DNA from 3 places in the Mariniluteicoccus flavus genome. Region 1 is predicted to be linked to each of the others. Evidence: predicted binding sites of a transcription regulator. Region 1 holds the regulator's gene; each other region holds the start of a gene.
The links. Region 1 encodes LexA, which represses DNA repair genes until DNA is damaged. Its sites were predicted from a motif close to TCGAACANNTGTTCGA; they were not measured.
Positions count from the first base shown of each region.

Region 2: the regulator LexA is predicted to act here: its motif matches at 3,013-3,028, upstream of ACYVAG_RS01385 (DUF222 domain-containing protein).
Region 3: the regulator LexA is predicted to act here: its motif matches at 1,283-1,298, upstream of ACYVAG_RS11095 (HNH endonuclease signature motif containing protein).

Region 1 covers NZ_BAAHBN010000012.1:65,935-71,953, reverse strand. Annotated here, with positions in the region: gene ACYVAG_RS15475 (vitamin B12-dependent ribonucleotide reductase) at 1-2,706, opposite strand, end outside; gene nrdR (transcriptional regulator NrdR) at 2,804-3,283, opposite strand; gene ACYVAG_RS15465 (hypothetical protein) at 3,570-3,938, opposite strand; gene lexA (transcriptional repressor LexA) at 4,209-4,991, shown strand; partial or broken gene ACYVAG_RS15455 (ABC transporter ATP-binding protein) at 5,035-5,597, opposite strand; gene ACYVAG_RS15450 (FecCD family ABC transporter permease) at 5,594-6,019, opposite strand, start outside.
Region 2 covers NZ_BAAHBN010000001.1:280,014-286,032, forward strand. Annotated here, with positions in the region: gene glnA (type I glutamate--ammonia ligase) at 1-363, shown strand, start outside; gene ACYVAG_RS01380 (2'-5' RNA ligase family protein) at 650-1,105, opposite strand; gene ACYVAG_RS01385 (DUF222 domain-containing protein) at 1,356-2,924, opposite strand; gene ACYVAG_RS01390 (response regulator transcription factor) at 3,308-3,904, opposite strand; gene ACYVAG_RS01395 (NAD(P)/FAD-dependent oxidoreductase) at 4,035-5,183, shown strand; gene ACYVAG_RS01400 (N-acyl-D-amino-acid deacylase family protein) at 5,216-6,019, shown strand, end outside.
Region 3 covers NZ_BAAHBN010000006.1:26,982-33,000, forward strand. Annotated here, with positions in the region: gene ACYVAG_RS11090 (thiolase domain-containing protein) at 1-1,079, opposite strand, end outside; gene ACYVAG_RS11095 (HNH endonuclease signature motif containing protein) at 1,299-3,116, shown strand; gene ACYVAG_RS11100 (deoxyribonuclease IV) at 3,473-4,261, shown strand; gene ACYVAG_RS11105 (trimeric intracellular cation channel family protein) at 4,299-5,027, opposite strand; gene ACYVAG_RS11110 (AbrB/MazE/SpoVT family DNA-binding domain-containing protein) at 5,109-5,345, shown strand; gene ACYVAG_RS11115 (acyltransferase family protein) at 5,342-6,019, shown strand, end outside.

The DNA.
Region 1 (6,019 bases):
CGACGACGTCGGATCGGTGAGCTTCGTCGGGTTGGCCGTGACGGGGTCGGCGTCGGTGTCGACGTTGTCGCCCGCGTCGTTCTTCAACGACTCCGACTCGATCTGCTCCTCGTCGGCCTCGTCGACATAGCTGCCGGTCTCGACATAGCGGGCCCGCTCCGAGGCCGTGTAGATGCCGAGCTCGGCGCGCTCCTCGAACGTGAGGTGGTCGAGCGCCAGGCGCCGGAAGACGTAGTCGATGAGCGACTGCGCCATGCGGATGTCCGGGTCGTCGGTCATGCCGGCCGGCTCGAACTTCATGTTGGTGAACTTCTGCACGTAGGTCTCGAGCGGCACGCCGTACTGCAGCGCGATCGAGATCGCGATCGAGAAGGCATCCATCACGCCGGCCAGGGTCGAGCCCTGCTTGCCGAGCTTGATGAAGACCTCGCCGAGGCCGTCGTCGGGGTAGGAGCCCGAGGTCAGGTAGCCCTCGGCGCCGCCCACGGAGAACGACGTGGTCTGGCTCGGACGCTTCTTGGGGAGGCGCTTGCGGCGGGGACGGTATTCGACCACCGGAGCGACCTCGGCCTTCGGCTCCTCCTTCTTCTTGCCATCGGACAGCGGCTGGCCGACCTTGCAGTTGTCGCGATAGACCGCGAGCGCCTTCAGGCCGAGCTTCCAGCCCTGGCGATAGACGTCGGCGATCTCCTCGACCGACGCCGACTCGGGCAGGTTGACCGTCTTCGAGATCGCGCCCGACAGGAACGGCTGGACGGCCGCCATCATGCGGACGTGGCCCATCGGCTTGATGGCGCGCTGGCCCATCGCGGTGTCGAACACCTCGTAGTGCTCGGTCTTCAGCCCGGGCGCGTCGATGACGTGGCCGTTCTCGGCGATGTATTCGACGATCGCCTCGGCGGTCTCGTCGGCGTAGCCCAGCTGCTTGAGCGCGCGCGGGATCGTCTGGTTGACGATCTGCATCGAGCCGCCGCCGACGAGCTTCTTGAACTTGACCAGCGAGAAGTCCGGCTCGATGCCGGTCGTGTCGCAGTCCATCATGAAGCCGATGGTGCCGGTCGGCGCGAGCACCGACGCCTGGGCGTTGCGGTAGCCGTTCTCGATGCCCAGCTTGACGACCTGGTCCCACTCGGTGGTCGCAGCCGTGTGGACCGCGCCGTCGACCGGGGACAGCGTACGCAGCTCGTCGTTCGCGGCCTGGTGCTTGCGCATGACGCGCTGGTGGGCGCTGGCGTTGCGGGCATAGCCGTTGTAGGGGCCGACGATCGCGGCGAGCTCGGCCGAGCGGCGGTAGGACGTGCCGGTCATCAGCGACGTGATGGCGGCGGCGAACGCACGCCCGCCCTCGGAGTCGTAGCCGTGGCCGGTCGCCATCAACAGGGCGCCGAGGTTCGCGTACCCGATGCCGAGCTGGCGGTAGTTGCGCGTGGTCTCGCCGATCGACTCGGTCGGGAAGTCGGCGAAGCAGATCGAGATGTCCATCGCGGTGATGATGAGCTCGACCGACTTGGCGAACTTCTCCGAGTCGAAGCTGTTGTCGGGCGTGATGAACTTCAGCAGGTTCAGCGACGCGAGGTTGCACGACGAGTTGTCGAGCGACATGTATTCCGAGCAGGGGTTCGACGCGGTGATGCGGCCCGACTCGGGGTTGGTGTGCCAGTCGTTGATCGTGTCGTCGTACTGGATGCCGGGATCGGCGCACTCCCACGCCGCCGTGGCCATCTTGTCGAACAGCTCGCGGGCGTCGACGGTCTCGACGGTCGAGCCGTCCGTACGCGAAGTCAGCGCGAAGTCGTCGCCGTCCTCGACCGCACGCATGAAGGCGTCCGACACCCGGACCGAGTTGTTCGCGTTCTGGTATTGCACCGAGGTGATGTCGCGGCCGCCCAGGTCCATGTCGAAGCCGGCGTCGCGCAGGGCGCGGATCTTGTTCTCCTCGCGCGCCTTGGTCTCGATGAACTCCTCGATGTCGGGGTGGTCGACGTCGAGGACGACCATCTTCGCCGCACGACGCGTCGCGCCGCCCGACTTGATGGTGCCGGCCGAGGCGTCCGCACCGCGCATGAACGAGACCGGGCCCGACGCGGTGCCGCCCGAGGTCAGCAGCTCCTTCGACGAACGGATGCGCGACAGGTTCAGGCCCGCACCCGAACCGCCCTTGAAGATGAAGCCCTCTTCCTTGTACCAGTTGAGGATCGAGTCCATCGAGTCGTCGACCGACAGGATGAAGCACGCAGAGACCTGCTGGGGAGACGTGGTGCCGACGTTGAACCACACCGGGGAGTTGAACGAGAACACCTGGTGGAGGAGCATCCACGTCAGCTCGTGCTCGAAGACCTCGGCGTCGACCTGGGTCGCGAAATAGCCGTGGTCCTCGCCGCCCTTGCGGTATTGCTTCACGACCCGGTCGATGAGCTGCTTCAGGCCCTGCTCACGCTTGTCGGAGCCGACCGCGCCGCGGAAATATTTCGTCGTCACGATCGTCGAGGCGTTCATCGACCAGAAGTCGGGGAACTCGACACCGCGCTGCTCGAAGACGTTCTCGCCGGTCTTCCAGTTGGTCTGGACGATGTCGCGACGCTCCCACGTCACCTCGTCATAGGGGTGCACCCCCTCGGTGGTGTAGACGCGCTCGATCGTCAGGCCCTGGTGGCCCGTCGACTTCGCGGGGGCCTTGCGGCCCGTGCCACGGGTGGTTTCGGTCATCGGTTGCTCCTCTGGTGCGGGTGGTTCGTGCTCGTGCGGCGGGTGGTGGTTCAGGACGTGCGTGGTCGAGTGGTGCGTACGCGGAACGCGGCGGCAGTCAGGCCGGCGCGGGCTCCAGTGGGAGCCCGGCGGGACTCTCGCGGCGGAGTGCCTCGATCTCGGACTCGAAGTCCTCGACCGAGTCGAACTGGCGGTAGACGCTCGCGAACCGCAGGTAGGCGACCTGGTCGAGCTCGCGGAGCGGGCCCAGGATGGCGACGCCGACCTCGTCGGCCGGGATCTCGGGCTGGCCGCTGGCGCGGAGGGTCTCCTCGACCTTCTGGCCGAGGCGAGCGAGCTGCTCCTCGGAGACGGGGCGGCCCTTGCAGGCCTTCCGTACTCCGCTGATCACCTTGTCGCGGTTGAAGGGCTCGAGGACCCCCGAGCGCTTCGCGATGACGATCTGCATCTGCTCGAGCGTCGTGAAGCGTCGCTCGCACACGGGGCACTGGCGACGGCGCCGGATGCTGGCACCGTCGTCGGCCGCGCGCGAGTCGAGCACGCGCGAGTCGGTGTGCCGACAGTAGGGACAGTGCATGCGACGCCTCCTTCCCTGCGGTGGCGCACGCCCCCTGTGGACGGATCCGGAGGTTTCTGGGGATAACCCTGTGTGCGCCGATGTGGACAGTGTGTGGATACCAACCACTAGTTGTGGACAAAGCACAGCCTTGTAACTACTAGATGTAGGTATCGTAGGCATCGTCAGGCCCCAATGCAATACCCGGCGCGTCGCGTGTCCCGCGCTCGCTCCACGGCGTCGATCACCGATCGAAACGACAGCGCCCCGGCCGCGGGATTCACGGCCGGGGCAACTCTCGTCGAGGTCAGCGCAGCGCGGAGACCGCCGCCGGCTCGGACATGACGCGGGCCGCGGTGGCGCCCACACAACCCAGCGAGACCATCACGACCAGGGTGACGAGGGCGAGAACCAGGGCGAGGCCGCGGTCGGTCAAGCGGGTGACCACCACGGGCGCCTCCCCCACCGACACGCGGGGGCGAGCGACGGGTCGCCCGGCGGAGCAGGCGTGGGTGGACGACTGGCCGGCGGCGGCCAGCGGCACACCCTTCAGGGTGGGGGCGCCCGGCCGCACGCTGCGGTCGATCCGGACGGCAGGACCCGCAGGCGTGGGGCGACGCTCGGGACGGCGCGCGCGAATGGGTGCCTGGCGGCGATCAACGGCGAGAGCGGTCATCGGAATCTCCTCGGGAAGTGATCGAACGGGTGTTCGATGAGTTCATTTGTAGCCCAGATCCGATTCGTACACAAGTCCTGTTCAGGAACAGGTGTTCGAACCGCGATCCAGTGCCCGAGCAGTCCATCAGGGGGGTCTGACAATTTCTGGGGACGGCGCGTCGCGCAGCCCCCGACCGCCCCGAGGGACCCGAACACGGCCCGGAACAGACCTCGCGACACACTCGAACAGATGTTTGATTGGTGCTCGCGTGGGCCCTACTGTTGAGGCATGGCAGATCGCGACACCACCCAGCCCCCCGGCCCCGCGAAGGCCCCACGACGACGTGGCCGCCCGACCCGCGAGGACGTGACCGCCCAGCTCATCGAAGCCGGCGCGTCGGTCAGCGCCCTCCCCGACGGCCCCACCGACGCCGACGGGCTCACCGCGCGCCAGCGGCGCATCCTCGAGGTCATCAAGTCGGCGGTCGAGACGCGGGGCTATCCGCCGAGCATCCGCGAGATGGGCGAGTCGGTGGGGCTGGCGTCCCCGTCATCGGTCTCCCACCAGCTGAAGGTGCTCGAGCAGAAGGGCTTCCTGCGACGCGACCCCCATCGCCCCCGCGCGCTGGAGGTCCTGCTCCCCCAGGCCGACCCCGACACGTCGTTCGACGCCACCGGCGTCAACGACGCGTTCCCCGACGCCGTCCGCGTGCCGGTCGTGGGCCGCATCGCGGCCGGCGGTCCCATCCTCGCCGAGGAGCGCATCGAGGACGTCTTCGCCCTGCCGAAGCAGCTCGTGGGCGAGGGCACGGTCTTCCTGCTCGAGGTCAGCGGCGACTCGATGATCGACGCGGCCATCTGCTCCGGCGACTGGGTCGTCGTGCGTCAGCAGCAGACGGCGAACAACGGCGACATCGTCGCGGCGCTGCTCGACAACGAGGCCACCGTCAAGACGTTCAAGAAGGACGGCAGCCAGGTGTGGCTGCTGCCCCACAACGAGGCCTACGACCCGATCGACGGCAACCACGCCTCGATCATGGGCAAGGTCGTGGCGGTCCTGCGCCGGGTCTGACCCCGTCCCGCAGACGTCAGAAGCCAGCCCGCGGCCAGGCTCCTCAGGCCACCGGCCCCCTGGCCGCGATCTGCGTGGCGCCGTCACGCGCATACACATCGGCCTCGACCCGCCACGTGGCACGGAGCCGGTCCGCGGTCAGGGCCTCCGACGGCGCGCCGACCGCGACCACGATCCCTCGATCCAGGACCACGACGGTGTCACAGAACCGGGCGGCGAGGTTCAGGTCGTGCAGCGCGACGACGGCCGTTGCACCCCCGCGATCCACACGCCGGCGCACGACCCCCAACACGCCGAGTTGGTGGTGGAGGTCGAGCGCACTCGTCGGTTCGTCCAGCAACATCAGGCTCGGGTCCCGCACCAACATCTGGGCCACGCCCACAAGTTGACGCTGGCCCCCCGACAGCTCGCCGAGCCAGCGGTCGGCCAACGCCTCCACCCCGACCTCGGCGAGCGCTGCGCCAGCACCTTGATCAGCGTCGACTTGCCGGAGCCGTTGGGCCCCAACAGCCCGACCACCCCCGCATCGAGCCGTAGGTCCAGCCCGTCGAGAACCCTCCGCCGTCCGTACGCGGCGGTGACCCCGCGGATGTCCAGCCCGCTCATCGGGTTCCCCGTCCCGGGCGGGTGAGGACCAGGCCCACGAAGACCGGGACGCCGACCAGTGCGGTGAGGATGCCGACCGGGACCACGACTCCGGGCACGATCACCTGGTTCGCGGCGTGGGCGGCCGACAGGCGGGCGGCGCCGGCGAGCATCGAGCCCGGCATCAGGAAGCGCTGGTCCTCGCCCACCAGGGCCCGGGCGATGTGGGGACCGACCAGGCCGATGAACCCGATGATGCCGACGAACGAGACGGCTGCGGCGGCCAGAAGCGACACTCCGACCAGGGTCCACACGCGGACGCGGCCGACGTCGACCCCCATCGAGGCCGCGCGGGCGTCGCCCAGGCGCAGTGCCGTCAGCCGCCAGCCGTTCGCCCAGAACAGCGGGACCAGAATGACCAGGGCCGCCCCCAGGATCGCATT
Region 2 (6,019 bases), on a different contig from region 1:
TCGAACCCGAAGGCCAAGCGCGTCGAGTTCCGCTGCCCCGACCCGTCGTCGAACCCCTACCTGGCGTTCTCGGCGATGCTGCTCGCCGGCCTGGACGGCATCCAGAACAAGATCGAGCCGCCGGAGCCGATCGACAAGGACCTCTACGAGCTGCCGCCGGCCGAGTACGAGGACATCCGCACCGTGCCGCCGACCCTCGAGGCCGTGCTCGACAACCTCGAGGCCGACCACGAGTTCCTGCTCGCGGGCGACGTGTTCACCTCCGACCTGATCGAGACGTGGGTCGACCTCAAGCGCGAGGACGTGCAGGCCGTACGCATGCGTCCGCACCCGCACGAGTTCGAGATGTACTACGACATGTGATCCGTACGCTCGTTCCCGTGATGGCTGAGCGATCACCGCTCCACGTTGACTGAGCGAACTCGCTCAACGTTGGCCGAGGGAACTCACTCCACGTTGGCTGAGGGAACTCACTCCACGTTGGCTGAGCGAGCGAAGCGAGTCGAAACCCCGGGCCGTCACCGCAAGGTGGCGACCCGGGGTGTTCTTCTTCTGGTACGCCATCAACCGAGGAGCAGGAACGACTCGATCCGCCGCCACCCTGGCTCCTGCGTCGACAGTGCAGGGCCTGCCCACAACTCGATGCAGGTCACGTGATGACGGATGGGCAGGCGCGGACTGAGTCGGTTTCGATCTGGCGCAGTGTGGCCTCACCACCATGGTGTCCGATCGTCAGATGCGGCTGGATGTTCTCGAAAGCACCGCCGTAGATCGGGAATTGCGGGAATGCGGCCTCCACGCGACGCGTGAGGCTCACGATGGGTTCGGAAGCCGTTGGCGCGAGGAAGAGCACGTCGCCTCCGAACCAGCCGGTTCTCGTCAACTCGATGTCAAACGGGGCGGTGCCGCCGGAGATCTCTTGAAGGCATGCGAGGTCGTCCGTGTCGATCTCCTCGGCCGGCTCGAAGGGGTAGGCCACGGTGATGTGCGCGGGCACCCCCACCCGAGCAGCGAGGTCGTACTTCGCGCGGTGCTCCCTGACTGATGCCTCCGCTTCGGCGATCACCAGCAGCAGCGATGACTCCGTCGGCCCAGAGGTGCTCATGCGACATCAGTGAATCTCGACCGCCCGTCATGGTCAAGGAGATAAGCGATGTGGCCGGACGTCCACGACCGGTTCGACCACTTCTGCCGAACAGTGGGATGGGGCGGGGGCACTCTCGCGCGACCGCCATGGTGAGCGGGTATGGGCATGCTTCGCGCCCGCCGGGCCGGTTCCTCCGGCGGGTCGGTCAGCGTGGGGAATGGTGCGGGTTCCAGGCCGTGGCTGCTCGCTACGTCGGATTGGCCCGGTGTCAGGCGGCGATCTCCTCCATCAGGGGGATGAGGGCGGGGTTCATTTGGGCGAACACCTTCGCCGCGGCGGCTCCTGCTTCGGCGCGGATCCGTTGTTGGGTGTGTTTTTCGGCAAGTTCGGCGGCTCGTCGGGTGGCCTGCCGGATGCGTCGTTTCGTCCCTGTCGGGTCGATGACCAGGTCGGTGTCGGGGTTCCGGCTGTAGGTGCCGTGGGGCGTGGTCCAGAACTCCTGCCCGGTCGGGGTCTTCCAGTGCTTCACGCCCGGCCGGACCGGCGTGGAGGTGAACCCGCCGAACGTCTTGGCCCGGTGGACCCGCTTCGACAGCGGCGTCAGGTTCGTCGTGCAGGTCGAGCCGAGCGGGAACTCCACGATGTGATCCAGATCGATCCACTTGCCCGCCGAACGCCTTGTGGAGAACGGGAACGCCTCGTACTCCTCCCGCAGCAGCACCTCCCGCCGCTGCGCCTCGGTCGGCTCGTAGACGACGGTCACGTGGGGCACCTCCGGATCCAGGACCGGCCGGACAGTGACCTGCGCGGCGTCGGCGAGGAGCGCGTCGAGCTGGGATCGGGCGACCGACCCGAGGCCGGTGACCTCACCGCCCGCACCGCGGTCGACCTCGTCGGGCCGGATGTGGACGACGAGCTCGAGGAGGTCCTTGCGCGACGGCAATCCCGACGACGTCTCGGTCTCGTCAGTGCCGTCGAGGTCGAGGGATCCTGCGCCAAGGACGCGTCCCGCCCGGGCCGGGTCGGCCAGGAGTTCGAGCGCTTGGGCGCGCAGCACGGCGAACTGCTCGTCCAACCGGTCGACCTCCGCCCCATCGACAACCGTGCCATCACCGTCGGCCGAGTCCCGGTGTCCGGCGTCACGGAGGATGCCCGCGAGCTGAGTGACGGTCTGATCGAGCCGAAGCCCGGCGGGGCCATCGACCTGGCCCGTGACCAGCGCGGTCCCCGCTTCACCAGCACGCACGTTGACGAACCGCCGCTCGAGTGCGGCCTTCCGACGTTCCTCGGCACCCTCGGGGTCGACCACATCACACAACAGTTCGGCCTGGCTCAGCAGCCGCGTGACGGTGTACTGCGGCGCGAACGGCGTGAGCTTCCGGTCGACCTCCCCCGCCATCTCGTGGGTGAGTTCACGCGAGCGGGTGAGTTGGGCGACCTTCCGGGCGGCGAAGACGCGGACGTAGCCGCCGATCACCAGTGCCCACAGTTGGGGGTGGCGGTGGCGCAGGTCAAGGACGTCGGCAATGAGCTGGGCCGCCGCGTTTGGCGAGATGCCCAACGCCGGACCCACCTCCAACGAACAGAACTCGGCGACCTCCGGCGTACCATCACCGCCGAGAACCATCAGCCGTTCGCCGTGAAGCACCGATGGTGCGGAATCGTTGTCGGACAAGGGTTCGTCGATCCACGAGTACGCCCTTGCTGCGGCAGCGATCAACGAGATCTGGTCGATCTCGGCCTGGCGTTGCCGGTCGGCGGCGTCTTTGAGGCCGAGGATGACCGCGGTGCGGTTGGGTTTTCCCTTCGCAACAAGGTGTTCGGTGAGACCGTCCATGGTTTCCCCCTGGGGTGTGGTGATGGTTCCAGCCTAGGAAGGGGGTCTGACAATTTCGGGCCCAGAACGGGGTCTTCCGAAAAGAATCTCGAACAATTTTTTGCTTGCGCGGAAGGCGATCGCGCAGGGTTGGCTTCGACTCCTGCGTCGCTCAGCCAGCGTGTTCCTCCGGGTGGCCTCCAGAGCGGCTTCGACTCGTTCCTCGCTCAGCCAACGTGACCTCCAGAGCGGCTTCGACTCGTCCCTCGCCCAGCCAACGTGACCTCCAGAGCGGCTTCGACTCGTCCCTCGCCCAGCCAACGCGACCCAGAGCGGCTTCGACTCGTTCCTCGCTCAGCCAGCGTCACACCCGGAGTGGCTTCGACTCGCCCAGCCCTCACCGCCTAGAACAGATCCTGCCGTCGCCGCAGCCCCAGCTTCGCCAACACATTGCCCACGTGCGTCTTCACCGTCGGCAGCCCGAGCACCAACGCCGCAGCGATCTCCTGGTTCGTCAGCCGCTCGAGCATCAGCCCAAGGATCTCCCGCTCCCGCGGCGTCAGCAGGTGCTTGCGATCGACCTCCTCGACCGTGGGTTGCGGTCGACTCGTCCGCCACACCCGCTCGCCCGCTGCGGTGCGGCGTACGGCCTCGACCAGCATCCCCACGCTGGCTCCCTTGTGCAGGAAGCTGTCGGCCCCCGCCAGATAGAGATTGCTCGCATCGTCGGGGTCATCGGTGGCGGTGTAGATCAGTACGCGCGGCCGCGGGCTGAGCCCCGACACCTCTCGGCACAGGTCGATGCCCAGCAGGGCCCCCTCCAGGCGCAGCGGCAGGACCACCACATCAGGCGCCGAGGTCAGGGCATGCTTCAGGCCGCACTCATAGGTGGCGCACTCCGCCACCACGGTGACGTCGTGGGCGGACTCGAGCGCCGAGCGGATGCCCAATCGAACCACAGGGTGGTCCTCGACCAGCAGCACGCGGATGCGGATCACCACCATCGCAAACTACCACCAGTGCGAGCCGTCCAGCCGGGCAAAGTTCATCCTCCGAGGAGGATCTCGCGGACACAGCCACTCCCTAGCATTCCAGCAACAACGGGAATCCAGCCGCAAACGGAAAGGCGCCATGACGACGTCCGAACGCATCCTGGTCATCGGCGCCGGCGCGGTGGGCGCCACCATCGCCCAGCGCCTGGCGCGGGCCGGCCACGACGTCCTCATCGTCGACGCCGGTGCCGGTCCCGGCGCCGGCTGCTCCTATGCCAACGCCGGACTCCTCTCACCCGACCACGTGGAAGCCATGGCGAACCCGCGCAATGTCAGGCTGGGGCTGCGCCACCTCCTCGACGCCGCGGGTCCGTTCCGACTCCATCCTCGTCCGGCGCTCGTGCCGTGGCTGGCCTCGTTCGTCTGGGCGTCCCGCCCGAAGAAGTCGGCCGCGCTGACGCAGCTGTTGCGCACGATGGCCCACGACAGCCTGGCGCTCCACCTGCAGTTGGTCGACGAGGGGCTGGACACCAGTTGCCGGCGTACCGGTTCGGTCGACCGCCTCCCCGACGGACGCGAGGTCATCAACCCCGACGACGCGACCTGCAACACGCTCGATTACGTCACCGCCCTTCTCGCAGACGCCAAGGCTGCCGGCGCCGAGATCCGCTGGAACGCAACTGTCCAAGGGATCCACGTGGTCGACGGCTCCATCGCCTCCGTCGAGGTCGACGGCGAGCAACTCACACCGGCGACCGTCGTGCTCGCCGCCGGCATGGATGCGAAGCCCCTGGCCGCGCAGGCGGGCGTACGCATCCCCCTGCAGGGAGCCGCCGGCTATGTCATCGATCTCGAGCGCGGCAGGGACGATCCGGAGCGTCCGGTGCGACTCACGCAGGCCAAGGTGGTCGTGACTCCCTTCCGCGATCGCGTACGCGTCTGCGGGACCCTCGACCTCGGCGGACGCGCCGGCATCCAGGGGGCCCGCGTCGACGCCATCCGCGACGCGGCCCGCACCGAGCTGCCCGGGCTCGCCTGGGACCGCGAGGTCGAGGTCTGGCGCGGAGACCGGCCGACCACCAGCGACGGCGCCCCCGTGATCGGCCGACCGGCGTCCGTGGACAACCTGGTCATCGCCGCCGGCCACGGCATGTGGGGCCTCGTCCTGGCCCCCATCACCGCAGCCCTGGTGGGGCGCGACCTCACCGACGGCACCCGCGCGTACGACCCCAGGCTCTCCCCCGACAGGTTCTCCCTCACACTGACCCGCAGGAGGCGTAAGCAGTGACTGATTCTGAAGGCCCGGCCAGAAGGGGAACCATGGAAACCGTCATCAACGACGTCGTCCTCATCGACGGGACCGGTGCCGCACCCCGACCCGCGCACGTCCGCGTGCGGGACGGCCGCGTGGCCGAGATCGCGGCACAACCGATCGACGGTCCCGACGCGATCGACGGCCGCGGGCTCGTCCTCGCGCCCGGCTTCATCGACCTGCACTCCCACGCCGACTTCTCGATCCAGGACGGTCCCGCCGCGATCACCCAGCTCGCGCAGGGCGTCACCACCCTGGTGACGGGCAACTGCGGCCTGTCGCCGTTCCCGGTCGCCGATCTGGCGGCCCTGCGGGACGGCTCGTCCTTCCAGCGCCCCGAGATGGACTGGAGCTGGACCGACCTCGCGGGCTATGCCGAGCGCATGGACGCCCTGCCGCCGGGGGTGAACCTCGGCCTGCAGGTCGGCCACGGCGCCCTGCGCATCGCGGTCATGGGCCACGAGCAGCGGCCGCCGACCGAAGCCGAACTGGATCAGATGTGTGCGCTGCTCGACCGTGCGGCCGACCAGGGCGCGATCGGGTTCTCCACCGGGCTCATCTACGCGCCGGGGTCGTACGCGCGCCCCGACGAGGTGCAGGCGCTCGCGGCCGTCGTCGCGAGGCGCGGCCTGCTGTATTCCACCCACATGCGCAACGAGACCAACGACGTGCTGCAGTCGGTCGACGAGGCCATCGAGACCGCACGCGTGACCGGCGTACGCCTCGAGATCTCCCACATCAAGGCGATGGGACCGGCCAACCACGGCCAGGTGCGCGGCATCCTCGAGCGCATCGACGCCGCCCGTGCGGAA
Region 3 (6,019 bases), on a different contig from region 1:
CCGGGCTCGGTGAGGCCCATGGCCTCATAGACGACGAGCTCGGCGATGGTGAAGCAGTCATGGACCTCTGCGAGAGAGAGCGCATCGAGGTCGGTGTTCGCCATGGCGAGGGCGCGCTCGATGGCGATGCGGGTGCCGGCGAAGGCGCTGGGGTCCTTCTTGGCTGCGGGAAGGAAGTCGTTGGCGTGGCCGAAGCCGGTGATGCGGGCGAGTCCTTCCGTTGTGTCCTGGAGGATCAGGGCGGCGGCGCCGTCGGAGACGGGCGAACAGTCCGTACGCTTCAGGGGACCGGCGACGCGCGGGTTCTTGTCGGACTCGGTGCGGCAGAACTCGACGGAGAATTCCTTGTGGAGTTGGGCGTTCGGGTTCTTCATGCCGTTCGCGTGGTTCTTGGCGGCGATCATGGCGAGGGCTTCGGTGACGTCGCCGTGGCGGTCGGCGTACGCCTCGGCGACGCGGGCGAACAGGCCGGCGAACCCGGTGGTGGACTCGGTGCCGGCGAGCTCGAAGTCGGCGCCGAGCAGGGCGGCGCCGACGACATCGGCACCCGCGTGGGTCATCTTCTCGACGCCGATCACGAGGACGGTCTTGGCGCAGCCGGAGCGCATCGCGCGGATGCCTTGGTGGACGGCCGCGGAGCCGGATGCGCAGGCGTTCTCGACGCGGGTCATGGGGGCACCGAAGAGGGCGTCGTCGGCCTGCATCGCCAGTGAGGAAGGAAAGGCGAGGGGCGTGAGGCCGGCGTTGAACTGGCTGAGATCGACCTCGTCGACCCGGCCGGGTTCGAGGCCGGCGTCGGCGAGGGCGTCGCGGACGACCTGGACGACGAGGGTCTCGACGGTGTCGTCGGACAGCTTGCCGAAGCGGGTGTGGGCGATTCCGGTGACGGCGATGTCGGTCGTGGAAGAAGGGTAGGACGCCCCTGGTTCCGCGTGCGAGCGCTGGGGAGACGAGGAGCAGGTCCCACGCTCGCTGAGCGACGAAGGAGTCGAAGCAACCCCGCCACGTTCTCCGAGCGAGCGCCAGCGAGACGAGGAGCCGGCGCTCGCTGCGACGAAGGAGTCGAAGCGACGCCCCACGTTCTCCGAGCGAGCGCCAGCGAGACGAGGAGGGAGCAGGTTCCACGCTCGCTGAGCGACGAACGAGTGGAAGCGACGCCCCACGTTCTCCGAGCGAGCGCCAGCGAGACGAGGAGTGCGCGCGCGACTTATCCACAGTTCTGAGTGACCCCGAAGCAGGGAGGGGTCGGTCTGTGGATAACTGGATTCTTGTCGGACCCTGCGGGAACACTTGTTCGTATGCAGGAGATGTCCCCGTCCACGCTCCCCGACGCGATCGGCACCGCCGACCGTGCACTGGGTGCTGCGCTGGACGGGGCCATGGAATCGGCAGACCTGCGACTCATGGCCGATGGTGATCTGTTGGCGTTGGCGGGGCGGGCACAGCAGCTCGCGGCCCGGGTCGAGGCCGCGCACCTGCTGCTCGTCGCCGAGGTCGAACGCCGCGACGCCGCGCAGCACGAGCTCGGAATCTCCACCGGGGCGTGGCTGCGGGAAACCCACGGCTACGGCAGCAGGGAAGCCCACGGCCTGGTCCGCCGCGCCGGCCGGGTCATCGAACAGGAGCATGTCTGGGACGGCATGGCCGACGGTGTGGTGTTGCCGCGGCAGGCCGACGCGATCTGCGACGCCCTCGCACTCTTGCCCGAGGACCTCGCAGCCGACAAACAGGTCGAGGCACAGAAGGTGATGGTCACCTATGCGTCCGAGTTCGACCCCAAAGAGCTGCGGCAGCTCGCGCACCGGCTGGTCGAGGTCGTCGACCCCGACCACGCCGACGAGCTCCTGGCCGCGCAGTTGGAGCGGCAGGAAGCCCGCGCCTGGCAGACCCGCGAACTGCACTTCTGGCCCGACGGCCACGGCTCGATGAACCTCCGCGGGAAACTCCCGCTGGCCGAAGGCGAACAACTGGCGGCCTTGATCGACGCGATTGCGGATCGCGCGCGCCGCCGGGCCCGAGGCCTCCCCACCGTCGACCGCCCCACCCACACGAGCAAGGAGGAGCGGAACGCACGCTCGCTGAGCGACGCAGGAGTCGAAGCGACCCCGGACCGTTCTCCGAGCGAGCACTTCGACCCAGCCCCAGAGCGGCCTCGCTCAGCACAGGCTCCGCGAGACGAGCAGCCGGCTGGCTTCGCGGCTGAGTCGGAACGTTCTCCGAGCGAGCGCCAGCGAGACGAGGAGCGCACCCCACGCTCGCTGAGCGACGAAGGAGTCGAAGCGACCCGCGACCACACCGCCGACTGCGCCCACCACCACAACGAGGGTGACGGCGCGACCGGACCGGTCCGGGGCCGCCTTCCCCGCAAGGACACAGACGCGGCGTCGACGACCGGTCTGCCCGACCTCACCGACACCTCCCTCGACGACCTGACCGACCCGGTCTGCGGGCCCGCCTGTCCCGGACCCGACTGCGGACTCTGCGGCGGACGACCCTCCAGAGCCATGGCACGGGCTGACGCCCTGATGGAGTTGGCCCACGCCTTCGCCGACGCCGACCACGCCCCCGCCCTCGGAGCAGACCGCCCCCGACTAAACCTCACCGTCACCCTCGACCAACTCACCACCGGACTCGGCACCGTCGATGTCGCCGGGCAGCGCCTGTCCGCCCAAGAACTCCGCCGACTCGCCTGTGACTCCGAGATCATCCCCATGGTCCTCAACAGCCTCGGCGTCCCCCTCGACGTCGGTGCGGCGAAGCGGTTCTTCACCCCCGGACAACGCGCCGCCCTCATCGCCCGAGACGGCGGCTGCATCTTCCCCGGCTGCGACCGACCACCCCGACAGTGCGAATGCCACCACATCATCCCCTGGCACCTGAGACCGTGGACCGCGATCACCAACGGCGTCCTGCTCTGCTGCCACCACCACGCCCTCTGCGAACCTTCAAGGAAGGGACCTGATCCGCACCGGTGGGAAGTCCGCATCAACCCGACCGACGGACTCCCCGAATTCCTGCCCCCGATCACCCTCGACGCACACCGACGGCCACGACGCCACATCCGCCACCGCATCCGACAACACCGCGGGGACCAGGACGGAGACCCCCCTGGATAACCACCGAGCCAGGATCCCTTCGACTCGCTGGCGCTCGCTCAGGAAACGTGGGTCCCAGGCTCCTCGACTCGCTGGCGCTCGCTCGGAGAACGTGGTCCTGGACTCCTCGTCCCGCGGAAGCCTGTGCTGAGCGAGGCCGCCCGCGGCCAAGCCGAAGCGCTCGCTCAGGAATCGTGGGTCCCAGGCTCCTCGACTCGCTGGCGCTCGCTCGGAGAACGTGGTCCCAGGCTCCTCGACTCGCGGAAGCCTGTGCTGAGCGAGGCCGCCCGCGGTCAAGACGAAGTGCTCGCTCCGAGAACGGGTCCTGAGGCTCTCGCCGCTCGGAGAACGTCGGTCCCGGCGGATAGGCTCGCTCCATGCAGATCGGTGCCCACGTCGACCAGACCGACCCCGTTGCCGAGGCGATCGCCCGCGGCGCGAACCTCTCCCAGTTCTTCCTGGGCGACCCCCAGGGATGGAAGGGGCCGAAGGTCGCGTACGAGGGTGGAGCAACAGCGTTGAAGGAGGCCGCCGAGCAGGCCGGAGTCGCGCTCTATGTCCACGCCCCCTACGTGCTGAACGTGGCGACGCTGAACAACCGCATCCGCATCCCGAGCCGCAAGCTCCTCCAGCAGACCGTCAACGCCGCCGCCGAGATCGGCGCGGCGGGCGTCATCGTGCACGGCGGCCACGTCACCGCCGACGACGACCCCGAGAAGGGCTTCGACAACTGGCGCAAGTGCATCGACGGCCTCGACATGCCGGTGCCGGTGCTGATCGAGAACACCGCCGGCGGCGCCAACGCCATGGCCCGCCGCCTCGACCGCATCGCTCGCCTGTGGGAGGCCGTCACCTCCGCCGAGGGCGGCGACACCGTCGGCTTCTGCCTCGACACGTGCCACGCCCATGCCGGCGGCGAGGACCTCACCGGCCTGGTGGACCGCGTACGCGCCCTCACCGGACGCATCGACCTCCTCCACGTCAACGACTCGCGCGACGCGTTCGACTCCGGCGCCGACCGCCACACGAGCCTCGGCCAGGGCCAGTGCGACCCGGAGGGCATCGTGGACGTCGTCCGCAACGCCCACACGCCTGTCGTCCTCGAGACCCCGGGCGGGGCCGACGGCCACCGCGCCGACATGGAGTGGCTGACGAGCCGGGTCTGACGCCCCGAACCCCTCACGACGGCTGAGCGCGGCGCGCTCAGCCCGCCTGACCCGCGTCCCCGCCCCGGTCGCGGCTCCGCTGCGTACGCCGCTCCACCCGCCGGATCAACCGCGCCAGCTGGTCGCGCGTCATCGTGACCGTGCCGTCCCCGTGCACCGGGAGCTGCCATCCCCGGCGCCGCGCGATGAGCGCCAGGCTCGCGCCCGCGACCGTCGCCCCCAACATCACCGCACCCGGGTTCCCGCCGACCGCGTCGCCCACCACGATGACGCCGGCCGCGATGAGGGCCGGGACTGCGTACAGGGTGTTGCCGCCGAACACCTCCGGCACCTCGCCCACCGCGATGTCGCGGATCATGCCGCCGCCGACGGCCGTGATGATGCCGAGCAACATCGCCGGCAGCCAGTCCAGCCCCGCCGCCAGTGACTTGGTCGTGCCCGCCGCGGCCCACGCACCCAGGACGACCGCGTCCGCGATGGGGTACGCGACCTCCCACGGGCGGCGGCGGACGTTCATGACGAAGGCGATCGCAGCACCGGCGAGGGCGCAGATGAGATACCAGGGGTCGACCAGAGCGACCGGGCGGCCGGCCTGCAACAGGGTGTCGCGCAACATGCCGCCGCCGAGCGCCGACACGATCGCCAGCACCGCGAAGCCGACCGCGTCGAAGCGCCGCTGCCGCGCGAGCGTTCCGCCGATGATCCCGTTCAGCACGACGCCGAGCAGGTCGAGGGCGCGGAACACCAGGGTCAGTTCGTCGGACACCGGCTCATCGTAGGCCCCAGACCCCGGACCCCAGGTTCCCCGAGTTATACTTTTCCTACTTGTATAACCAAGGGAGAAACCGTGGTCAACCCACCCGGCAAGTACGCGGCCACCGTCACCGTCGGCGAGAAGGGCCAGATCGTCATCCCCAAGGCCGCCCGCGACCTCTACGGCATCAAGCCGGGCGACACCCTGCTCGTGCTCGCCGACCAGCAGCAGGGCATCGCGATCGTCAACCCCGCCCAGTTCGAGCACTTCATCAACAACGTCATCCCCGGCGTACCGTCGGCCGACGACGAGGACCCCGGCCCGCGATGACCACCCCAGCGGCACCACCCACCGCCGAAAAAGCCACCGCACGTCAGCGCCTCCACGGCCTCGACGCCCTGCGCGGCGGTGCGCTGCTGCTCGGCATCGTGCTCCACGGCCTGCTGGGCTTCGTCCCCGGCTTCCCCTGGATCGTTAGCGATTCCCAGAAATCGCCCGTCGCGGGCGTGGTGAGCATGTGGATCCACCTGTTCCGCATGCCGCTGTTCATGTTCCTCGCGGGCTTCTTCGCCCGCATGTCGGTCGGTCGTCGCGGCGCCGCCGACTTCGCCCGCGACCGGCTGAAGCGCATCGGCCTGCCGTTCCTCGTGTTCGCCCCGCTCATGCTGGTGACCGTCGCCGCCGTCGGCACGTGGGCGATGGCCCGGCAGGGCATCACCGAGCCCCCCGCGCCGCCGCCCGGCGTACCCCTGGTCCTCGTCATCCTCAATCCCGGCCACCTCTGGTTCCTGTGGACCCTGCTGCAGCTGTACGCCGTGGCCCTGCTCGCGCGCGCCGCGGTGGGCGACCGCGCGTGGGCGCGGAATCTGGGCGTACGCCTAGGCGACGCCCTCACCCGCCCGGGTGGGGTGCTGTTGGCGGCGATCCCCTACTGGCTCGCCATGGAGGTGACCGGCAAGATCATCGGCGGTCCGGTCACGCTCCTGCCGGAACCCGGTCCCAGC